DNA from 4 places in the Paraliobacillus sediminis genome. Region 1 is predicted to be linked to each of the others. Evidence: riboswitches for the same ligand, from Rfam matches in the RefSeq annotation. Region 1 holds a riboswitch; each other region holds the start of a gene.
What was found. A riboswitch is a leader RNA that binds a small molecule or an ion and turns the genes downstream of it on or off. The one in region 1 is predicted to bind cyclic di-GMP.

Region 1 (5,813 bases):
ATCAGTACTGGGAGTAATAGATGGTCCTCTGTGGTTTAAAAAGAATATTTATAAACATAATAATATGCACCAGGTTAACATTGAATGGAATAGTAACTATATAGTGACCATTAACAATCTTACTTTAAATTTATATAAGGGTGAAATTTTCCCTAAATAAACTAAGATTATTTGAACTGGGTGGTATTAGCAAAAGAAGTAGTTGCAGCTTCGATAGCTCCTATTCTTTTATTCAAGTAGAGAGGAGGTATAAAAAGTGGACTTATTACTTTGGATAACTATTGGTTTCATTATAACTGGATTTGTTGTTCTCGTTTCTATGAAAAAAAGTATGAAGGTTAAGCTCGCTTTTATAACAGCTAATTTAGAAGGAGAGGAAAGTTCAAGAAAAACTAGATCCATAGTTTGGTGGATATGGAGTACCGTAGCTTGGGGAATAGTGAGTATCATTCTTATTGTTTGGTGGTTTCATAATCACTTTGGATAACTGTTGATCTAAAATGTACTTAAATAACCGGGTTAGCAATAGTTCAATAACGCTATTGGAAAGCTAAAAATTTAAAGAATACGAGGTGAAATGGACATGGATGCTATGGTGATTTTTGCAGCAGGATAGTGATAGAAGAATTCTTGGAATGGGGAGGAAAATGACAGGAGTATGGTTCTATAAGGATTACAAAAATAATGAGGAATTAAGAAAAATTTTTAATGAACTTGCTACTTTAATTTTTGGTTTAAACTTTGAAAGTTGGTATAAAAAGGGTTATTGGAATAACCGTTATATCCCCTTTTCTTATGCTGAAGGAGATAAAGTGATAGCAAATGTTTCAGTTAACCTATTGGACTTCGTTAATGTTTTGGACTTTTACCCTAAATTTGGTTTTCAATCAGTTAATGAGTATCAGTTTTCTATGGTATATTCACCAATTCAAACTGACACAACAGGTATTCGTAAACTTGATAGTAGCAATATTGACGACCTTAACTTTATTTATAAAACTGCCTTCGAAAGAGTGCATGTTTCGAATCTGTTTGGAACACAAAACACTCACGGGCTTCTAATGTTCTATTGTATATACGTGTTTGCAAATGATATTTACTACATAGAAGATGAAGATGCAATAGTAATTTTTAAGGCTGAAGGCAAGCAAATAGATATATTTGATATTGTTAGTAAAAAAGAAGTCAGCATTGACAATATTCTTTCAAAGATTACTAATAGCGATATTAATAAAATTGCTTTTCACTATACACCTAATTATAAAGGGATTGATACACAAAGTGATATTTTTGATGGTGATGATGTATTATTCGTGAAATCGAGTGGTAGTAACCATTTTCCATTACAAGTTAAACTTCCTATTACTTCCCAAGCATAAAATCCAACTTTGTTAAGTTTTCCACTTAAACAAACAGGTACGATTATGGAACAAGCTGTAGCTGCCATTGTTAAACGAACGTGGCAGGTTAGTGGGAGAAGGAGTATTCAGTTTTTATCCAAATAAATAGTATTAAATGTTATGATTAAGCAAGAATTTCTGAGAAACTTAATTATATTTTTGGGGGAATATCGTTGAAAATGCTTAGACTTATTTTATCCATTATTGTTGTTGCTTTATCAAGTTATGGTTTGTTAACTGGCATACCTGGGGTAATAATACCTTATGCATTGTTCTTCTTAGGGATTATGCTTTTAATTACAGGGGTTATTGAATTTCAAAAACGAAATGCAAATGCCATTAATTCTTTCCTTGTAGCCGGATTTAGCCTTTTTGTTTCAATTTATATTTTATTAAGCTAACAGGTGCAATTGTGGAACAAGCTGTCGCTGCCATTTTTGAACTAACTATGCAGGTTAGTTTAGGGAAATATAATAGTTTGAAATAGTAAAGGAGCAAGGTAAATGGAAAATAAAACATGTGCTAATTGTGGAAGCGTAAACTTTACGGAAGCAACAGATTATATGCCTATAAAGCCAAATAAAATGTCACTTAAAGGAACTAATAAAATTTATACATTTTGCTTAAATTGTGGAGAGGTTCATTCTATTCGTATTGAAGATACAACTATTTTTAAAAAGTGATGGAATTGTTGCTTTTCAACAAAGGGGGAAGAAATTGAAAAAGGACTTGGAAAAGAGACTTGTATATTTATTTACTGGAGAATTTTTTGCAATAATTGTATTTAATTTTGTATTCTTTTATCATGCTTTGAATCCAAACAAAAGTTATTCTATATTATATGTATTCTTTATATTAAATTTCATCTTACTACAAGGTGGTTTTTACTGGTTTGTAAAGTGGAGAAGTTTGAAGTCTAAAAGAATGATTTTTCCTAACCTTCACAAAATTTTAGACGTACTAAAAAAGATAAACCTTATTCTCATATGTATAGCACCTATTATTCTATTATTTGATATTTTTGTGTTAGAAAGGGTAGAGTTTTCGCGATTTATATTAACTATGTTTATCTATGTATTTGCTATTGTAGAGTATATAAACTATTTCCACGTACAATTGACAAATTATAAAAATGGAAGAGGAATGAAGTCTTCCATTGCCAAGTAACTTAGCAAATTTAGAAAAAGGCTGATAGTGAGTTAGTTAAACCAAACAGGTGCTTATGTTGAACAAGATCAACTAATAATATAAAGTCATTGCTGCACAGTAGACACATACTGCGCAACAACGGATTTCTCCTAAGAGAAAATACTTTAAAGGTATCCTATATAAGATACCTTCTTTAAATAATTGGTTCTAAAACACCAACATAAAAGAGCACTCGTCTTAACTGTAAGAAATTTAGTTCGTTTGGTAGATGCGCAGATTTATTAAAAAAGACAATAGGAAACAAGACCAGCAAAAAAGTGAATTACTAGAAAAATAAAAGGGGTTATCTAATTAGTTTTGTCTTGACATTTTACCGAAGGTCTAAATATTCTTTTGCAATTTTAAAACTTTTATTGTACTTTACCACAAAAAAACACCCCAGAAGTTAGATTCTTAAATCTAACTTCCGGGGTGCAGTACTTTTGAGGGCTTTTTGAATAAAAGATTAGTCTAATAAACCAAAAAAATCCTTATGCTTCTGCTATTAAATTTCTTTTGCTTCTGCTAGTGAATCTACAAAAACACCCTCAAACGAACTGACTTTTGCCAACTTATGCATTTGACCTTTGGAAATTACGGAAGATGGATTTATCATTACAATATTCTTAAAGCCATTTGACATATATAGCTTAAAACACGCTTCTAAAATAGGTAACATATCTTTTTTGGAAGCTGCAAGGTCCGTAGAATCAACTATTAATTTATAAGATGAAGGTACAATACCCTTCACATTTTCATTATAATCTGCAAGAAATGACTCGCCTTCTTCTTCTTTAAAAAAGCCGCCTACTGTAACGATTAGTTCTTTTCTCGTACTATTTTTTTCTACTTTAAACATAATTGTTCCTCCTTAAAATTGATATAAAATCGAAGCCATACTGTAGCCAACTGCAACAGAACAGAATACCACTTTATCTCCCTTTTTTATTTTACCGTTATCTAATGCATGCTCTAAAGCGAATATCGGACTAGTAACACCTGTATAGCCATATTCTTCACCTACAAATGTGTACTTATCTAACCCGATTTCTAATTTAGCTAGTGTTTCCTCAATTTCTGGTCTTGAAAATTGAGAGAAAATCCAATGGTCAATCTCTGAAAGATTCATTTGGTGATTATCCAACATCTGAACAATCATTCTTTTCCAATCATCTGAGAAAAAGCTAACGTCATGTGGGATGAATTTTAGTCTCTTATCATCAGTTGGGATGTCTTCATTAAATATATTTGAAAAACCTACAGCAGGGTAAAGTACAACATCAGATAGTATTGAATTAGTAAAGTAATTAGATGCCAAAATACCATCATTATCTCTCGTTTTTTCTAGTAAAAGTGAAGCGGCACCATCTGCAAAATTGGGATAGGTTATGGTGTCGTCTTTTCTAGAGATATTACTAATATTTACACTACTAATAATAAGTGCTTTCTGAAGTGATTCATTTGCTTTTAGATACGTACTTACTTGATCCAAAGCAGATAACATTCCAATGCAATTCGCATTCAAATCATAAACAATATGCGCATTCTTTGTTCCTAATTTATTATGAAGAAAAAGTGCATTACTAGGATAAGTATATTCTGGGGTATCTGAAACAAAAACAACCATATCAATATCATCAGCGGCAGTATTCGTACTTTTCATAACCTTATCGGCCACATTAATAGCCATAGTAATCGTACTTTCTTTTTTGGGATTTACTAAATATCTGTTTCCCCTTCCTAAATGATTCATCAAACCCTCAACTTCTAACCCTAATTTTTCAAAATGTTCTATAAAAAAATCATTATTAAAAGCCTCTTCTGGATGTACTGTACTAACTCCACTGATTTTTACATTAGGCAACATTTTATATTTCCTTTCCAACAAAAAAACCGCCATACAAGGGCGGATTTGTGTTCATTCCCTTTTTTGGTAACCTGGCAATCCTAGTAATCATTCATTACCGTAGACCCATGGCTTTGCGTCCTTACTTTTCAATAAGTTTGCTAGTATCGAAAGTTCATTTTTAATATATAGGTATCTTACACTATTAAAATTTAAAAGTCTATACATATTTTTTCTGGTTTTTCAAAGTTTCAATAGGTTTTAAGACCTATGTCTATAGCGTAACTGTCCGCAAGGTTCCTTGTATAAGTCGTTGGCTGCATAAAACCTATCCTATCCGATTTAACCAATTAATTAGAAGGTAAATTAGTTGAAGATTAGCGTCGAGGAAATCTCTTTAATCACAAAGAATAGCCCACATCCTAGGTATGGGCTATTTAATGTTTGCTTAATAGAGTGCAAGGAATGGACTACAATGGTCCTTTTTCATTTTAGTAGAAAAAATTACATAGTCAACACAGTTAGAAATACTATTCATAGGTCCTTCTAATTATGACTTCATTTCCTTTTAAAAAACCTCTTGTTATTACTATTTTTAACTTTTAATCCCAAGTAGGAAAGTGCATCTTTTACTGTAGCCATTGTTGGTATAGCGGATAAGTCTAGATTGAGGTTTGTGGCTATCATTGCTAATTCAGGTCGTAAACCAGTGATAATGGATTGAACCCCAAGTATAGATAAAACGTTGTTTATTCTAAAAAGATAATCTGCTACAACATGATCAAGACTATAAATACCTGAGAAATCAATAATTATACAGCTTATATTTTGATTCTGCACTTTCACTGGTATAATCTCTAAAAGCTGTCTTGCTCTTTGGTCATCAAAATTTCCGACTAAAGGAAGAACTGCTAATTCGCTACCCAGAGGAACAAGAGTTGCGGATAATTCATTTATATGTGTCATCATCTGTATTAGTTTCTGTTCTGCTTTTTTCCGTTCTGTTATATCTCTTACATATGTCTGAATGGCTTTTTGATCCCCGACTAATAAAGGGTGACAATATAGTTCAACATCAACTGTCGTTCCGTCCATTCTAAATATAGTTTCTTCAATAACATCGGCCGGATGTTCGTAGGCAGATTGTATTCTTTTCCTAATAGCGGTCTTAGAAGTTTCTTTAAAAATATCCAAAGGGCTAGACTCTATAACTTCAACTTTCTTTGCTCCAAAAAATTCTTCAGCTGCCTGATTTATATACATGATTCTATAATCAGTATGGATGATGAGTGGATCCAAAGAGTATTCCATAACATCAAGGTAATCGATTTTTGATATTTTGTCACTCATGATATTCACTCCAAATTTAATAATCTATT
Region 2 (5,813 bases), 930 kb from region 1:
GACCCTGTTATGTACACAGGAATGGCACTACAAAATGCTATCGATAAGAAAAATAAATTGATCACGCCACAAGAAATAATTGCTAGAACAGATGACGGGGAATCACTTCAAATTATTGACACACGATCACCAAAGCAATACGAAACAGGTCACGTAGATGGAGCAATCAATATTCCTTTAGCAAAATTACGCTCAGAAGCTAAAGACCTAGACCCAAACTTGCCAACAGTAACATATTGTAATAAGGGTGTCACAGGTAATGCAGCGCAAAACGTATTACGAAATAGTGGCTTTAAAGACGTATTTAACCTTTCTGGTGGAAATAAGAATTACCAGAGTTTTAAAAAGGGATTATAATAATCTTGGTATCGCACTGTTAGAATGAAAGTAGGGAGATGATTGTTGTCTTCCTACTTTTTTGTGTTAAATTAGTAGATTAAAAATAGGAGATTCCTTTGATGTTTTGAGAATAACAAAAGTTTCTTACTAGTTTAGAAGGAATTTAACCTTTCTTGTCGAAAGAAGTAATAATGGTTTTCTAGGTGAAAAATTCATTAACATTGCAGCAGAAAATTAGCAATGAACTATGAAATGAAACATATCGTATAAAGACTATATAATAGGATGCTTCATAACTATTATGGGAGGAGGATTATATGAGCAAGCTGTATATCAAGCAGAAAGTATTTAGTTTGGGCGGAAATTTCACTGTAAAGAACGAATTTGAACAAGATAAGTATCTGATAAAAGGTAGTTTTCTTTCCATTCCAAAGACTTTTACAATCAAAGACACATCTGATAATGAAATTGGTACGATAACAAAAAAGGTATTTAGTTTTTTACCTACATTTTTCGTTGAGGTTAATGGCGAAGAGGTAGTTACCATCAAAAAGGAGTTTTCTTTTTTTAAATCACGCTATCAGATAGAAGGTCGAGGTATTGAAGTGCATGGTGACTGGTGGGACAAAAAATTTGAAGTAGTCAGCCATGGTGAAGTAGTAGGTCAAGTAAACGAAAAATGGTTTACTTGGGGCGATAGCTATGAGGTGGGCGTTAAAGACGAGTCACTAGAACATATTATTATCTCATTAGTTATCGCGATTGATTTTGTCAAACAAGAAGAAAATTCCGCAGCAGCAAGTGCGGGTAATTAGATTATAACGGAGGCAGGAGAAATGCTATTATCACTATACGATGTAGAACGAAAGTTAAATGCAATAGATGAAGATGTTCCTAGTTTTACACCTTATTTGTTGAACCAAGATAGACCAACACCCCTTATTATCGTATGTCCAGGTGGTGGGTATACACATCGTGCAGAACACGAAGGATCACCAATTGCAGAATGGCTCAATGAAATTGGCATAGCAGCAATTGTATTACATTACCGTGTAGCTCCTCATCAACATCCGACACCTTTAAAAGACGCTAAACGTGCTATTCGCACTGTAAGTCATTATGCAACAGAGTGGAATATAGACCCTGAGCGAATTGGTATATTAGGTTTTTCTGCAGGTGGGCATTTGGCAGCGACAGCAGGGATGCATTATGATACGGGTAATCCTAATGCCGATGATGCAATTGAGCGTCACAGTAGTCGCCCTAGCCTAATGGTACTTTGTTATCCAGTTATTTCAATGGGTGAATTCACCCATGAAGGAAGTAAAAAGGCTTTACTAGGTGAAGATCCTGCTGATTCTTTAGTAGATTTGATGTCTATTGAAAATCATGTAAAAGCTGATACACCACCTGCTTTTATATGGCATACGGCAGATGATGATGCCGTTCCAGTAGAGAACAGTCTCCAGCTATCTAGTGCGTTAAGTAAGAATAAAGTTCCTCATGCATTACATGTTTTTGAGAGTGGAAGACACGGACTTGGACTTGCGGATGAATTGGAAGATGTTAAATGGTGGACCTCCGCCTGTGAAATGTGGCTAAGAAAAAGAGGATTTTAAAATTTTTAAATATTATTTCAAATAGATTCGGATAATGCATTTTTTAGAGGGAGGAGATTATAAAATGGGTGAGTTATTTCGTTTTAATCAGATAGATTATCCATTTCAATTGTTTTCTCTTTCCCATATTAGTATGATGCTGTTAACATTTGTTTTGATAGGATGGATGTATTTTTACAGAGATAACATAAAAGAAAAGTATAAGAAACATGTCAAGTATACTTTACTTGGTGTTTTAATAGTTGGAGAAATTTTCTTTCAATTATGGTATCTACTTCATGATAAGTGGGATCTGATCATCAATTTACCGTTGCAATTGTGTTCAATCTCCTTATATTTATGTGCTGTTATGTTACTGACAAGGAGTTATAAGGTATTCGAAGTAGCTTTTTTTGTGAGTATGATCGGGGCATTTATTGCCGTAATCACTCCAGAACTTTTTTTCGGTATCCCACATTTGCGATTCTTTCAATTTTTCTTCGTCCACATAGCCATCATACTATCCTGTTTTTATATGATATGGATTGAAGGATTTAAACCTACTATTAAATCCGTTATGAAAGCATTTGTCACGCTTAATATAATAGCTGGATTTGTATTTATCATCAATCAAATCATAGGCTCAAACTATATGTTCTTATCAAGAAAGCCTAGCAATGTAAGTATAATTGACTTTTTAGGACCGTATCCATGGTATATTTTATCGTTTGAAGTTGTTGCCTTCACATTATTTTTTCTTTTATATCTAGTTGAAATTAAATTTAGTTCAAAAAAGATTTGAATGTTATTGTAAGCAACATGCACCTGTTACTATTTAAATAAATGTCGAAATATGTTGAAATATAATCATAAATACGCTATTCTTAAAATAGTACTAAAGTATCAATAAAAGACAGTAATTAAATAGAATATCACGAAAAAGGCAAACTATTTGAAAAAATAGGACGCAAAGTCATGGGTCTAAGGTACGGCTTAATAGCCGAACTATTGATTGCCAGACCACCAAATTACATGAACCTTTATTTTGGCTATGCATTTATTTGTGATAGCTTTTTTTTATACGCTTTTATCGAATAGCTAATAGTTATGGGAATAGGTCTATATTAATTAGTATTTATAGATTATAAAAATGAGGTGTAAACATGAGACTAATTAATATCTCAGAGTATGACAACAAAAGTATGATACTTGCTAAACCAATTTATGATTCGAACAAACGTATATTACTCGCAACTGGTCGAACAATCGATCCTAAAATACAATCTAGACTAGAGAATATGGGCATTAACTTTCTTTTTATAGAGGATGAAGTATCCAAAGGGATTACAATTGAAGATATGCTTGATATGCCTACATGGACGGATGCAATTCAAGCAGTTAAAACTTTTTATGAATATGCGATGAATAAAAAGACACCTGAATTAAAACCCATTCAGCAAGTTGCAGGTATATTGCTTAAAGAAGTAAAACATAGACCAACACTTATACTTATTCCATCGGGAACAATGACAAAGGAATTGCAGCCTTATGCACATGCGGTTAACGTAACAATCCTTGCTTTATTAACAGCTAAAGAAATGGGCTATAACGATCTAAAACTTAGGGATTTAGCAATTGGCTCATTGCTACACGATATCGGTAAAGCAATAGATGCAGATGAGAAGAAACATCCTGATTTGGGGTTCCAATTTTTGCGAAATATTAGTCAGTTTAGTATTGTATCAGCACATATTGCTTATCAACATCACGAAACATTAGACGGAAAAGGTTTTCCACGACAAATAAAGGATAATGACTTTTTAGAAATCGCTCAAATTTGTGCCGTAGCGAACCGATACGATAATTTGATAGTAAAAGAAAAAGTTCCACCTCATGATGCTATGGAGGCAATCATGGCTACGTCAGATCATATCTATTCGTACAAAATTGTAACTGCTTTTAGTCAATCAGTCGCGACTTATCCACCAGGAACGAAAGTACTAATTAATCATAATCAACCGGCAATTGTTACTGAAATAAATAAACATTTCCATCGACCGATGATAAAGATGCTTTCAAACGAAAAAGTGATAGATTTAATAGATAATCCCACTTTTATGATAAAACCATTTGAATCCGCTGTATAGATAAACTTTGAATAAATTCCCTTTAAACAACTCATCTTATCGTAAGGAGGTGTTTAAAGTGGGAAAAGACCGTCAAGAAAAGAAATTAAGAGAAAGTGGCCGTGTTGAATCCGATCGAGATCAAGATCTAGGTAAAGCGGGAGCAACAAAAATGTCTAGTCCTGAAGAAGGCAGAAAACTGAATGATGGGAAATAAGAAAACATAACAACGTCGAAACATAATAGATTTCAAAGCACTTTTCTTATTACAGAAAAGTGCTTTTTGTTGTATAAGAAACGAAATAAAAAAACGATTTATTGGATATTTATGTTAAAATGATTATTATGATCGATAGTTCTTAAGACAAACGAGAATAGATGAATTTAAGAGTTAAAACAGAATTATTGGAATGGTTTTTCTAACTTAATTATTCAAGTTTCTGATCTGAACAGTTCCTATACTGGGAATGTAAGTATAAGCTTTGATTCAGGGAGGATTAAAAATTGTGTTTGATGAATTAGTTGGCGAGAAAGTACGAATTGTACCAATGGAAAAGCATCATATACAGGGGTTATATGGCATTGGGAACGATCCAATGATATGGGGTCATTTACCCATAACAATACAAACCGAAAATGATATGAAGTTCTTTGTTGAAGATGCATTAGAAAATAAAAATAGCGGAAGAGAGTTCCCCTTTGTTGTTATACTTTGTAATTCGAATAAAATTGTAGGTTCTACACGATTTTTGAACATCTCGCATCCTAATAAAAGTTTGGAAATCGGTTGGACTTGGTACTCTCCAACTGTATGGGGAACACATGTGAATATAGAATGTAAATACTTGTTATTAAAATTTTGCTTTGAAACCTTGAAACTAATACGAGTTCAATTTAAAACCGATGAAAGAAATATTAGATCACAAAAAGCGATAGAAAAAATCGGTGGAGTAAAGGAAGGCATATTAAGAAATCATATGATACGCGAGGATAAAACCTACCGGAATTCTGTGTTTTACAGTGTTATTGAGAATGATTGGGAATTAGTTAAGAAAAAACTAGAAGGTATATTAGGTAATTACTAAAATTAGAAAATGAATTGCCAATAATTATTTTAAAGGTGGTGGAATTATTAATTGGTTTATAATCTTAACAGTCACAATTCTTTTAATAATCGGCTACTTAAGCGCTTCTCATTTTTACTATAAATACGAAGAATATGATAAAGCACTCCAATCCAAAAAGAACAATAAAAATAACACACCAAAAAAGTAAAGGTACTTTTTCTATTGATTTTTTTTGCTAAGCGTAATACTGCTTAGGTAGATCCTGCGCTAGCTAAGAGACCTTATAGGGTCGTCAATGGCATTTAAATCATTAGAAACGTTACACTCCATCATCCATCTTAATCCTTAATCCTTTTACTTATTTTTCAGGTGCTGATGCGGTGACTAATTTAATGGCATATCAGACCAGTAACTTGAGTATTACTTTTGGAAATGTTTATAAACAAGTATGAATAGGAGGATTCTATGAATAAAGTATATCTTAAACAGAAAATATTTATCTCGGGTGGAAATTTCACTATAAATGCAAAGGATGAAGTTGAACGAGATAAGTATGTTATAAAAGGTAGTTTTCTTTTCATTCCAATCTTAATAATCACATTTCTTTCTATAATTGGATTCTTAAGTGCTTCTCATTTTTACTTTAAACGTGAGAAATAAGGCGACTTTGTCTTTTGTAAGAG
Region 3 (5,813 bases), on a different contig from region 1:
GTTAAAAGAATCTGTAAAAGCACTTGGATGGATGCTGCAACATCCGTGTCGGTAGTTGTTACTTTAACAGATTCACTTCCGTCAATTACAATAAGTTGTCTGTTAGATTGATCAATTCTAGAATATCCTAATAGTTCTTCTGTTACCTCTTGTGCTCTTGAACTACTAGCTATTGAAATGTTTACTACAATAACTATTGCTACTTGTAATGCAACTTGTAAAGAAACAGCCACCTGGGTATCAGTTGTATCAACAGTTACATCTGTTGAGTTCAAAATAAAAATTGCCTCTCTTGATTGCTGCTCGATGCCAGAAATTTGGTCTGCATACTGACTAACCGCTCTTGATTGATTACTCGTTCTACTCACATTAATACCTCCCTCTTTTTTATGACTCCGAATTATTTTTATTACGCTTAATTTTTTGCAATTTTTCAATTAACGCCTCTGTTTGAACTGTCATTGTTTTCTCGCTATTTTGTTGGTCAGCTAAAAATGCTTCAGTTTGCGATTTGAGTCCTTCAACCGACTTTTTAAGTTGGCTTTTTTCCTCATCAGACAGTTCTGTATTTCTAGAAATATTTAGTCTCTTAAAAATATCAGAGACATGTACTTGAATCAAATCACTTGATATTTGATTCAATTGGTTTTGGATATCCCCATCTGTCAATGTTCTCCCCCCTCTTGGCTAAGTTTGCTTACACCATATATATATACAATTATCATAAATGTGAGCGGGTACTTATCACAGATAGCAATAGAATAGATAGATGTTACTGATGGATACAACCACTAACTAAAAAAGCAACCGACACAATCATTGACTGTGACGATTACTTTTTATTAACTAGCAATTTTCATTATACTGTTTTTGTTTTAGAGTAATCGCTAAGTAGAGCTTCAAATTCATTAGCAGGTGACGGTTTAGCATATAAGTAACCTTGTCCATATCGACATTGATGTTCTAAAAGAGCTTTGGCTTGCTGTTCTGTTTCTATTCCTTCTGCAATTATATTTAAATTTAAATTCATACCAATATCAATAATTGTTTTTACAATGGAAAAGTCTTTTTCATTATCAATATCATCGATAAAGGATTTATCTATTTTAATTGTACTAATCGGCAACTCTTTTAGGATATGTAATGACGAATATCCTGTACCAAAGTCATCGATAGCTGTTTCAACGCCAAGTTCTCGCAATCCACTTAAAACTTGAATCGACTCTTCAATGTCATGCATGATACTCTCTGTTATTTCCAATTCTAAATACTTTGCCGAAAGACCTGTTTCTTTTAAAACATTACTTACAAGTACAACAAAATTATCCTGTTCAAACTGTTGGACAGAAACATTTACGGAAACAGCTAACGCTTGAAAACCATTTTGCTGCCAGTCTACATTCTGCTGACAAGCCTTACGCATGACCCATTCACCAATCGACAGTATTTGACCTGACTCCTCTGCTATAGGAATAAATTCTACAGGAGACACTTGACCTAACGTTGGATGCGTCCATCTTAACAGCGCCTCCATTCCGACTACTTCACCAGTCGCAATATTTATTTTAGGTTGATATAAAAGGGCTAACTGATTAAGTTCAATTGCATTTTTTAACTCAATCTCAATTGTCATTTTTCGGGTAATAATCTCATTTAATGCAGCATTAAAAAAGTAATATTTATTCCCTTTATTCTTTGCAATATACATCGCTGCATCCGCATGCTTGAATAGTTTATCACCGTCTAATCCATCCGTTGGATACATACTGATTCCTATACTCGGTGTAATTGATATTTCATGATAATCAATCAAAAAGGGTTGAAGAAAAACGCCCAGTAGGTTATCCGCTATTTCGCTGCAACTGCTTTTATTATGATCTGGCAAAATAACGACAAACTCGTCTCCCCCAACCCGATAAATATCTGTCGTGCAACCTAATTTTTCTCTTAATCTGTCCGCGGCTATTTGTAAGACACGATCTCCAATTTGGTGTCCTAATGTATCATTAATTGTCTTAAAACGGTCTAGATCCATTAGTAACAAGGCCACTGGTCGATTAGATTCCCTTGCTATGTTCATCGTTGTTCCTAAATCTTCAATAAAAGCCGTTCTATTTTTCAATCCAGTTAATGTATCATGATAAGCTAAGTTTCTATACTCACTTACTAACTTACTATTTTTCCGCATAATTACTAACTGCCGTCCGATGATCATCAGGAAGGAAATACTTAACCCTAAACTTAGCGCATTAAGTTTCCAATTATAACTTTGTGTTACAAGGATTAATAATATAATCGTACTAATATAAGGTAAAAAGTTTTCCCTGTTGTTAAAGTAATTAATGACCTTCCAGTCTAACTCTTCTGTATTCGAGTGCACAAACTTCCCTGAAGAGCCGATCATTAAGATAGCGTAAAGCCAGAAAACATCAACAAGGCTACCAATCTGATAGCCACCCATCAATGATAAATAAGCATAGTACAGATCAGCAACTACTTGGAAAAAGAAGCCAATAATTATAAATATCATTACCTCTTTCTCTTTCGAATCATATGATAAAAAATACAAATTAGTAATCGCAAACAAGATACTAATACTACATATTAAATACAATAATGTGATAATCGTGTCCATCATATCATCACCCTGGACAGCTTGGATTGTGCTCATTAAATAATACGTACCAACTGAAGTTGCAAAAGTCGTAAAGACTACTATTGAAAATAAATAGGGACTAGTAGACTTAGATGTTCTAATAACTCTTACTTTATATAGCAATCCAATTAGGAAACAAATATAAGCCACAAGCCATAGAAAAAATGATATCTCAGGATATTTCATCGAACCTGTCGTGAGTAGTGATACGAACCAATTAAGATTGGAAACTGTATGCAATAATAAACCAATACTAAGAATTAGCCAAAAAAAACGCTGCTTATCTGGAGTGATACGATAAGCTTTATTTACCCAAATAAAAGCAATGCTTCCTACTATAATTTGAATTCCAATAGTAAGAAAAGAACGTAGCCAATCATTATTCTGTAAAAATAATAGGATAATATAATAGAGCACTGCTATACCCAATATAGTGAAGATTGCGTTACGTTTAGTAGACATCATGTTATCTTACTCCCGTCCTCAAGATAATCCCAACAAATATAAAAAAGCTATTCCCAATGGAAATAACTTTTTAATTACCAGTTATCGTCATCCATTTGGTAACACAGCCACCATAGGTCACCCTTTAGGTCTGTTGCTTTGCGTCCTTATTTTTCAATAAGTTTGCCTTTTCAATGAAAAGAACTTCTTTTTTATAGTATAGTTCAATTGTACCATACTGGAAATTATTATGCGGTACTTTATAACTGTTATATTACTTTTATTTTGACTATCATTTTTATTTGATAGCTGGACTCTATGCAAAATACTTTATTTTTTTCGTTAACACAGTGATAATAGATATATGATAGAAAAGAGGTGTCAAGAAATGAAATGTAAAATGAATCGTAATGCTGCAAAAGTACTTAAAGGTTGGTTAGAAAGTGATGGTGCAGAAGGAAAAATGGTTCGAGTTTATGTAACCGAAATGCACGGCAATCATGCACACTATGATGTGATGTTAGATACACCGACAGAACATGATGAAATAGTTAAAACGGATAAAGATATCGATGTGTTACTAGATGCAAGAGAAGATTTTTTAGATGGCGTCTGGATTCAGTATTTCTTTGTTCCACAAGAAGGATTTGCAATTAGTAACAAATCAAAAGGATTACCACCACAGCATCATTAAAAAAACACGCGTCTGTCTCCAAATCCTTTGGTAGCAGACGCGTGTTTTTGTTTAAACTATATTTTGCAGCATTTAATTTTCAATAGTTAATCCCACTCCTTTAATTTTAAGACTAACTTTTTCATCTTCTTGGCTATCTTTCCCTCTTCTTTTCGCTGCTTTTTCCACTCATTGTAGCTCGCTATCCCAATTAAGATGAAGCCTGCAAGTAATAGATAGGCCCACCAAGGCATATTGCCCCAATACGGTTTTGTCTGATAGATCAGATTAAAGAGGAGTGTTCCAATTCCAATAAAAAAGTAAGATTTAATTTGAAATTGAGCACCTATTACTAAGGATAGGAGTGAAAGACCTCCGACAATTAAGGCATCCCGCACTGTATTACTCGAAATCGCATCCAATACTAAAATGATCGTCACAACTAATAAAGAGACTGTTTGAACATGAGACATTACCGTTTTATAGTTTTTCCACGTTTTTAAACTCAAGATAATTGATAGGAAAAGAACAGGGAAAATTCTAAGTTCAGTATGAAAGAGTTCTGAAATAAAAGGAATGTATTCTTCTAAAATAATGTAATAGGTTGGCAGAAAACTAATCGAACCCAACGTGACAATCACTTTCCGTGCTATGTGGTGAGTAAACCTTCTCACTTGTGCAAATAGCCATACAGTTCCTAATACATATGGAATAATATTAATCCAAACGTTACTCTCTCCCTGAAGATAGGTGATAGAATAACCTAGATAACATACAGCTATAATAGAGTACCAATCGATATAGTGACTTTCTTCATTCCATTGGTACAGTCTTTTAAATAATATTTTTCCTGCAATAAATAAAACAAGAAAACTAGCTAAACTAATTAAAAATAACTGAAAATCTTGATACAAATAGCGTTGTTGTTCCCAAATGAGTAGGGATAATGTTAATGGAAATACTAAGCCAACTGTCCAATTTCTCCTGTGTAAAAAGAAGACATTCAGAAGTACATATGTCAGAACAGACAAAACTTCTCCTAGAGAACTAACGTCGTATGTGGTAAGAATCATAAACAAACCGTAGTTAGAAAACGGAATAATATACCATTCTATTCTACTCTTCCAAGTCTTATTTACAACGAACCATCCTACAAAGAAAAGAACACTAGACCAAAACCAATAATAACCTTGTGAGAGATTTTCAAATATATTATAATACTGTGCTGTCGTAATTAAAATAAATGTAACCAGAGACATCGCAGCATACAAGAATAGCTTTATCGCCCATTCTTTTTTGATAACGAACATACTGTATATAAAAACACCAAATGGTACAAACAAAAATAGTGAATTTATCATTTGCGAAAGAGCTTGATCAATCAAAATAACTAACGTAACATTCAATTGAATAAACTGCGCAATCCAAAAGAAGTAAGGTTTTAAAGCAGGGACTCGCTTTCCTTGCCATCCTTCCACAACAAGTAAGATCAATGGACCAAACAAAAGAAATATCACAACAGAACTAAATTCTTGAATTTGAAAAGTGCTTAATAAGGAAGCGTAAAAGCAAAAAGTAGTGATTGCTACGAGAGACCATAATACGTCCAATTTTGTCTGTCTAACTAACCAGATAAATACACCAATACCAACTAAAAGTAGAGCGGGCCGAATAAAAGTTGTATCAATTGTAGTGAAACCAACAAGAAGCGATAATCCATATAAATAGCTTCCTTGACCGATATAAAAGGCAGCTTTAGCTAATCCAGTTTTCTTGTATTTTCGCCAAATTAAACTAATAAGCAATAGGGTAAGTGATGACATCACAATGTGAAATGGAAGATCCAAATAGACGGTGTATCCTGAAATTAGCTCTCCAATCTTTGGATTCAGACAATACAAAGCAAACAACCAACTCACTGCATTCGTCCACTTCGCTATTTCTCTTTCAATATTATTTTTGCTAGAAACAACAAACAATGCAATAATACCGAATAAAATATACATAAGTGAAGCATGTATTAGTAGTCCGAAAAGAGTT
Region 4 (5,813 bases), on a different contig from region 1:
CGTAATGGCCCAACGTTTAGTTAAGAAAGTTTGCGTGGATTGTAAACAGACACGACCAGTGACTAAAATGGAAAAGGAAATATTTGAACGTCATCATATAGATTTAACCGAAGTGGTCGAAGGTGTTGGTTGTGATAGTTGTAGATCAACGGGTTACCGTGGTAGATCAGCAATTCATGAGCTTTTAGTAATTGATGATAAAGTGAAAAAAATGATGATGAATCAATCTGATATGACGGATATTAAAGAATATGTGAAGCAAAGTGGCATGCGCTTTTTGCTAATGGATGGTCTATTAAAAGTTCAACAGGGTATTACTACATTTGATGAAGTATTACGCGTGGCAACGGAAGAGTAGGTGAGGAAGCATGGAAAATAGACTAGAAGAATTATTAACAATAGCATTTCATAAAAAAGCGTCAGATGTTCATTTAACTGTTGGTTCACAACCAATTTTTCGTGTGGACGGTCGGTTACAACTTCATGGACAGAATAGATTAGAACCAACTGATACAGAGCAAATGGCTAAATCGATTCTCACTGAAGATATGTGGTCTAAATTAGTAGAAGAAAGAGAACTAGATTTATCGCATGGAATTGCTGGTGTATCACGCTTTCGGATGAATATTTTCTTTCAGCGAAATTGTATCTCATTAGCTATCCGGACAATTCCAACTACGATTCCATCAATTGAAGAATTAGATTTACCTAACGTATTAAAGGAGATAGCAGGGCTCCCGCAAGGTTTAGTATTAGTTACAGGTCCAACTGGAAGTGGTAAAAGCACTTCTTTAGCAGCAATGATTGATTACATGAACAAAACAATGAACAGACATATTATTACTTTAGAGGATCCGATCGAATATCTATACCAGCATAACAAATGTATTATTGATCAAAGAGAAGTAGGATTCGATACAAGTAGTTTTCAAAAAGGATTACGTGCGTGTTTGCGTCAAGATCCAGATGTAATACTAGTGGGTGAGATGCGCGACTTAGAAACAATTTCTACAGCAATAACTGCTGCAGAAACCGGCCATTTAGTTCTAGGTACGCTACACACAACTGATGCGTCCTCAACGATGGATCGGATTATTGATGTTTTTCCTGCCCATCAAAAGAGTCAAATAAGAATTCAACTTGCTAATGTGCTGGAAGCCATTGTATCCCAACGTTTGTTTCCTTTGGCAAAAGGAATAGGACGGGCAGCAGCAACCGAAATATTAATCAACACACCTGCAGTGAAAAATTTAATTCGATCAGAAAAAATGCATCAGATCCCTAACACCATGCAAACTTCTAAAGAGTATGGTATGCATACCATGACAATGGATATTAAACGTATGTTGCAACAAGGGATAATAACGCAAAAACATGCGGCTCCCTATTTAAAAGATATGACTTTTTAGTACAAGTTATGATGGGGGAAGAGGTGGAAATCTATGAACTATTATGCGTATAAAGCAAAAACTGTCGATGGTAAGATAAAAAAAGGCAAGATTAGTAGTGAGAATGAAAAAGAAGCTATTAAGCAATTAAAGTCTCAAGGACTCATTTTATTTGAGATAAATGAATTAAACTCACTTTTATACAAAGATATTTATATTGGTAATCCAATAAAGAATAAGGACTTTGTTATTTTTCTGCGTCAATTTTCGACGTTAATAGATGCCGGTATAACATTAGTAGAAACGACGTCTATTTTAGAAGAACAAACACATAGTAAGCCACTTAAAAAAGCGCTACAACAAATTCAAAGCGATCTAGAAGAAGGAATAGGACTATCTGATGCCTTAGCAGAATTCCCACGTCTTTTCCCTGAATTATTAATTAGTATGATCCATGCTGGAGAAGTTAGTGGTAATTTAGATGAAATTCTTGATCGGATGGCTACCTATTATGAAAAACAGTACCAGTTAAAGCAAAAGATCATAACTGCGTTAACATATCCAATTGTGGTTGGAATTGTTGCCGTATTTATCACTATTTTTTTACTTGCATTTATTGTACCGATTTTCACGGACATGTTCCTATCTTTCGACCAAGAAATACCACCATATACGGCAGCAATATTAAGTATTAGTGATATTGTTCAAGCTTATTGGTGGGTTATGATGTTACTAGTACTAGTATTGGGTGTGACTATTAGATTATTAAATCGAAGACCAAACATTTCTTATTTATTTGATGTCGTAAAACTTCGTATTCCAATATTCGGTATGTTTATTCAAAAGTCTTTACTTGCTAGAATGACACAAACATTGAGTTCATTGTTAAATAGTTCTGTACCAATCTTACAAGCTGTTACAATAACGGAACGTGTTATAGATAATAAAGTGATCAAACGCGTTTTGCGTGAAAGTAGGGATTCACTTGAAAAGGGAGAGTCATTAGCAACACCGATGGAAAAACATTGGGTCTTCCCTAAATTAATTACGCAAATGATTGTTGTAGGAGAGCGAACAGGTTCCATTGATGCGATGTTGAAAAAAGTTTCTGACTTTTATGAACAAGAGTTAGATGAGTCATCAGAGAAGTTTAAGTCGCTCATTGAACCGGTAATGATTATATTTTTAGCAGTAATAGTAGGCGCAATTGTTTTAGCGATCGTAATACCTATGTTTAGTTTATTTGAAAACATCTAAAAGTGTAGACAGGTTACAAAAGTATAGTATAATAGAACTATTAGTATAAAACGAATAGTAGAAGCGATGAGGGTTTATCTGTAACTGGGCACTTGGATAAACTTGAGCTAGTAGTGCAACCGGCTGACACCATTTTTTATGCTGTGAGTCTTTTTTTATCAAAAAAATTAAATGAGGAGGAATAATAAAATGTTAACTAGAATGAAGAAAATGTTACGCAATGAGAAAGGTTTTACATTAGTAGAGCTTTTAGCAGTTATTGTTATCTTGGGTATTATTGTAGCAATTGCCGTTCCTGCAATTGGGAATATTATTGGTGATGCAGAAGAGGATGCTGATGAGGCACAAATTGAATTGATACTTGATGCAGCAAGATTAGCAGATGTACAAGATGAATTCACTGATGGTATGGATGCAGATGATCTTGTAGGACTTGGTTATCTTGAGGATAATGATGAACTACCAGAGGGTACAGTCTCTTTTGATACAGATACGAATCAATATGAATACACCCCGTAATAATAATTTAAAAAGACCCCTTTTCAAAGGGGTCTTTTATACATAATTAGGAGATAAAAAATATGGAAGTCTATTATATCGTTATTTTTTTTGTTTTTGGAAGTGTATTTGGTTCATTCTACAATGTTGTTGGTTTACGTATACCAAATGACAACTTTTTAGAATCTGATCGTTCTTATTGCCCCCGTTGTGATAAGACATTGCATTGGTATGAGTTGATTCCGATTATTTCGTATCTGTTTCAAGCTGGTAAATGCAGAAACTGTAAAGAAAAGATTTCTCCTCTTTACCCTACAATAGAATTATCTACAGCTTTCCTTTTCAGTTTTAGCTATTATTTTTTTGGTTTTCAACTGGAGTTAGTAATGGCAGTTTTACTCACTTCTTTATGTGTAATTATTGTTGTTTCAGACATCACATATATGCTAATACCTAACAAAATCTTATTATTTTTCCTACCGTTTTTAATTATCTTACGTATCATAGATCCGTTAGAACCATGGTGGTCTTCATTGGTTGGTGCAGCGGTGGGATTTTTATTATTAACACTTATCATTCTGGTTAGTAAAGGCGGGATGGGCGCGGGTGATATGAAGTTATTCACTATCCTAGGAATTGTGTTAGGATATAAAGGAATCCTGCTGACATTTTTTCTAGCTACTATTTTCGGTACACTTATAACATTACTATTATTGGCTACTAAAAAAATTAACCGTAAAAGTCCGGTACCATTTGGCCCTTCTATTTGTCTGGCTGCATTAACTACTTATTATTTTGGTAATTACATAATCAATTGGTATATTACATCATTTTTTTAAAGGATGAACACAAATGAATCTACTTAATAAAGATAGAATAAACATCGCCATAAATGATACGATGATTCGATATCTTGTTTCATCTAAAAAAAACGTTACAGCTGCTAGTGACTATGGAGAAATACCATTGGAACAAGGCGTTGTTGAGGATGGTAGAATTTTAGATCAAAAAAGATTAACTACTATCTTTAAAAATCTAGTTAAAGATAAAAAATGGAAGAATAAGCACCTTACATTTTGCGTCCCGGATGCTTTCGTTACGATGCGAGAAGAATCTGTACCTAAACAATTAACTAAAGATGAAGTGAAAAAATATATCGAATTAGAATTAGATGGTAGTATTCGTCTTCCTTTTCAAAATCCAGTTATAGATTTTGAAGTTATTACAGAAGAAGAACAAACGAATAAAATCCTTTTATTTGCATATCCAAATGAACGCTTAAAAGCTTACATAGAGGTGTTTGAGCAAGCGAATGTAAAACTGATAGTTGCTGATCTATCTTTTCTGTCAGCATATCGGACTTATTATAATTTGGACCTTGCAAATAAAGATGAACATCTGCTTATGATCCAGTGGTATAAAACGGATTTAGTTTTAACTGTTTTTAATAACCAGAAGCCGATCTTTAATCGCCATATTCATTTGAATAGTTATGATGTGGTCTTGAATAATGAGGTTTTTGAAGATTCGATGCAAGCTGATGAAAATATATGGAGAGAACTGGTCGATGAACAGTTCGTAACGATAGAACGTTTTATGGATTTCTATCAATATTCTATTATGTCAGGCGATGCTCAAGTTTCTGATTTATTATTAATCGGTGATTTTCCAGGACAAAAGTCAATAAATGAATTATTGACTTCACGATTTAATTTACCAGTCAAAACCATTGCATTTCCGAACGATTTACCAGCAGAGTATGCAACTGTATATGGATTGACACTAAGAAAGTAAAGAAAAAACCAATTAAACTTCATGGTAAGGGGACTAACCATATGGTAGAAATAAATTTTGTTGAAAAAAGGAAAGTAAATACGGCCCTATATCTACTAATTGCTATATTTATGTTCAGTCTGCTTCTTATTAGTATTAGTCTCTTTCTTTTCCATACAAATATTGAGAACAAGTATGATTCTTTACAACAAGAAAAAATAGATAATACAGAGATTATAGCTGAAATTAATACGCTTAACATGGTAGAACAACAAAAACAGACCTTGCAAATGCAAATTAAGCAATTAGAAACTGCTATTTATCCGTCTTTATTTTTATTAGACGATGTCCGTGCCAATTTGCCAAACGATACGTATATTGAGAACTATTCATTTTCTATTACAAATGGTATAACGATAGGTATTCATTTAAGTGCGTTATCGCAAGCTGCCAACTTCAGTCAAAATATTAACGAATCGACATATGCTGAGAATTTAAATTTAATAAATTTAGAAAAAATGGATGATTACTATGTTGCAACTTTTAATTTTGGGATTAATGCAGATTATTTAGTGGAAGAGGCTGATTAAAATGATATTTAAATGGTCACGTATCTATTCATTAATGTCGATTGGTGTAGTGTTACTAGTTATTATAATTGCCTTTTTATCTTATTATCAATTTATTTATCCTAGTCAACAGGAAGTAAGATACTTACAAGAAGAACTTGAAGAACAGGATCAATTGATCAAAAATGCAGATGTAAGTAAACAAGAGGTTGAAGATGATGTTGCTAATTCATTGAATTTACAAAGGCAATTACCGATAGATAAGGCAATTAATCAACTGATTTTGAACGTTGAAGAAATTAAGAATAAAACGAACAGTACAATAACC

Region 2: another riboswitch for cyclic di-GMP. It lies ahead of D2K60_RS07680 (HD-GYP domain-containing protein); the one in region 1 lies ahead of D2K60_RS12340 (ketoacyl-ACP synthase III).
Region 3: another riboswitch for cyclic di-GMP. It lies ahead of D2K60_RS03785 (putative bifunctional diguanylate cyclase/phosphodiesterase); the one in region 1 lies ahead of D2K60_RS12340 (ketoacyl-ACP synthase III).
Region 4: another riboswitch for cyclic di-GMP. It lies ahead of D2K60_RS17965 (competence type IV pilus major pilin ComGC); the one in region 1 lies ahead of D2K60_RS12340 (ketoacyl-ACP synthase III).

What each region holds. Positions count from the first base shown of each region.
Region 1 is NZ_QJSI01000002.1:1,248,580-1,254,392, reverse strand. Features, by position in the region: gene D2K60_RS20980 (DUF5412 family protein) at 1-160, shown strand, start outside; gene D2K60_RS12370 (hypothetical protein) at 257-487, shown strand; gene D2K60_RS12365 (GNAT family N-acetyltransferase) at 603-1,379, shown strand; gene D2K60_RS12360 (DUF3953 domain-containing protein) at 1,580-1,801, shown strand; gene D2K60_RS12355 (hypothetical protein) at 1,904-2,083, shown strand; gene D2K60_RS12345 (hypothetical protein) at 3,094-3,447, opposite strand; gene D2K60_RS12340 (ketoacyl-ACP synthase III) at 3,460-4,473, opposite strand; cyclic di-GMP riboswitch class I at 4,518-4,607, opposite strand; gene D2K60_RS12335 (PAS domain S-box protein) at 4,993-5,784, opposite strand.
Region 2 is NZ_QJSI01000002.1:319,147-324,959, reverse strand. Features, by position in the region: gene D2K60_RS07700 (FAD-dependent oxidoreductase) at 1-357, shown strand, start outside; gene D2K60_RS07695 (LURP-one-related/scramblase family protein) at 657-1,154, shown strand; gene D2K60_RS07690 (alpha/beta hydrolase) at 1,176-1,958, shown strand; gene D2K60_RS07685 (YwaF family protein) at 2,023-2,739, shown strand; cyclic di-GMP riboswitch class I at 2,870-2,965, shown strand; gene D2K60_RS07680 (HD-GYP domain-containing protein) at 3,101-4,084, shown strand; gene D2K60_RS07675 (YpzI family protein) at 4,143-4,280, shown strand; gene D2K60_RS07670 (GNAT family N-acetyltransferase) at 4,567-5,148, shown strand; gene D2K60_RS07665 (LURP-one-related/scramblase family protein) at 5,596-5,790, shown strand.
Region 3 is NZ_QJSI01000001.1:870,130-875,942, reverse strand. Features, by position in the region: gene D2K60_RS03795 (spore coat protein) at 1-368, opposite strand, end outside; gene D2K60_RS03790 (hypothetical protein) at 388-669, opposite strand; gene D2K60_RS03785 (putative bifunctional diguanylate cyclase/phosphodiesterase) at 860-3,121, opposite strand; cyclic di-GMP riboswitch class I at 3,216-3,298, opposite strand; gene D2K60_RS03780 (iron-sulfur cluster assembly accessory protein) at 3,489-3,794, shown strand; gene D2K60_RS03775 (hypothetical protein) at 3,881-5,813, opposite strand, start outside.
Region 4 is NZ_QJSI01000003.1:1,018,900-1,024,712, reverse strand. Features, by position in the region: gene D2K60_RS17980 (GspE/PulE family protein) at 1-358, shown strand, start outside; gene D2K60_RS17975 (type IV pilus twitching motility protein PilT) at 369-1,409, shown strand; gene D2K60_RS17970 (type II secretion system F family protein) at 1,443-2,645, shown strand; cyclic di-GMP riboswitch class II at 2,699-2,779, shown strand; gene D2K60_RS17965 (competence type IV pilus major pilin ComGC) at 2,835-3,164, shown strand; gene D2K60_RS17960 (prepilin peptidase) at 3,227-3,982, shown strand; gene pilM (type IV pilus biogenesis protein PilM) at 3,996-4,937, shown strand; gene D2K60_RS17950 (hypothetical protein) at 4,979-5,506, shown strand; gene pilO (type 4a pilus biogenesis protein PilO) at 5,508-5,813, shown strand, end outside.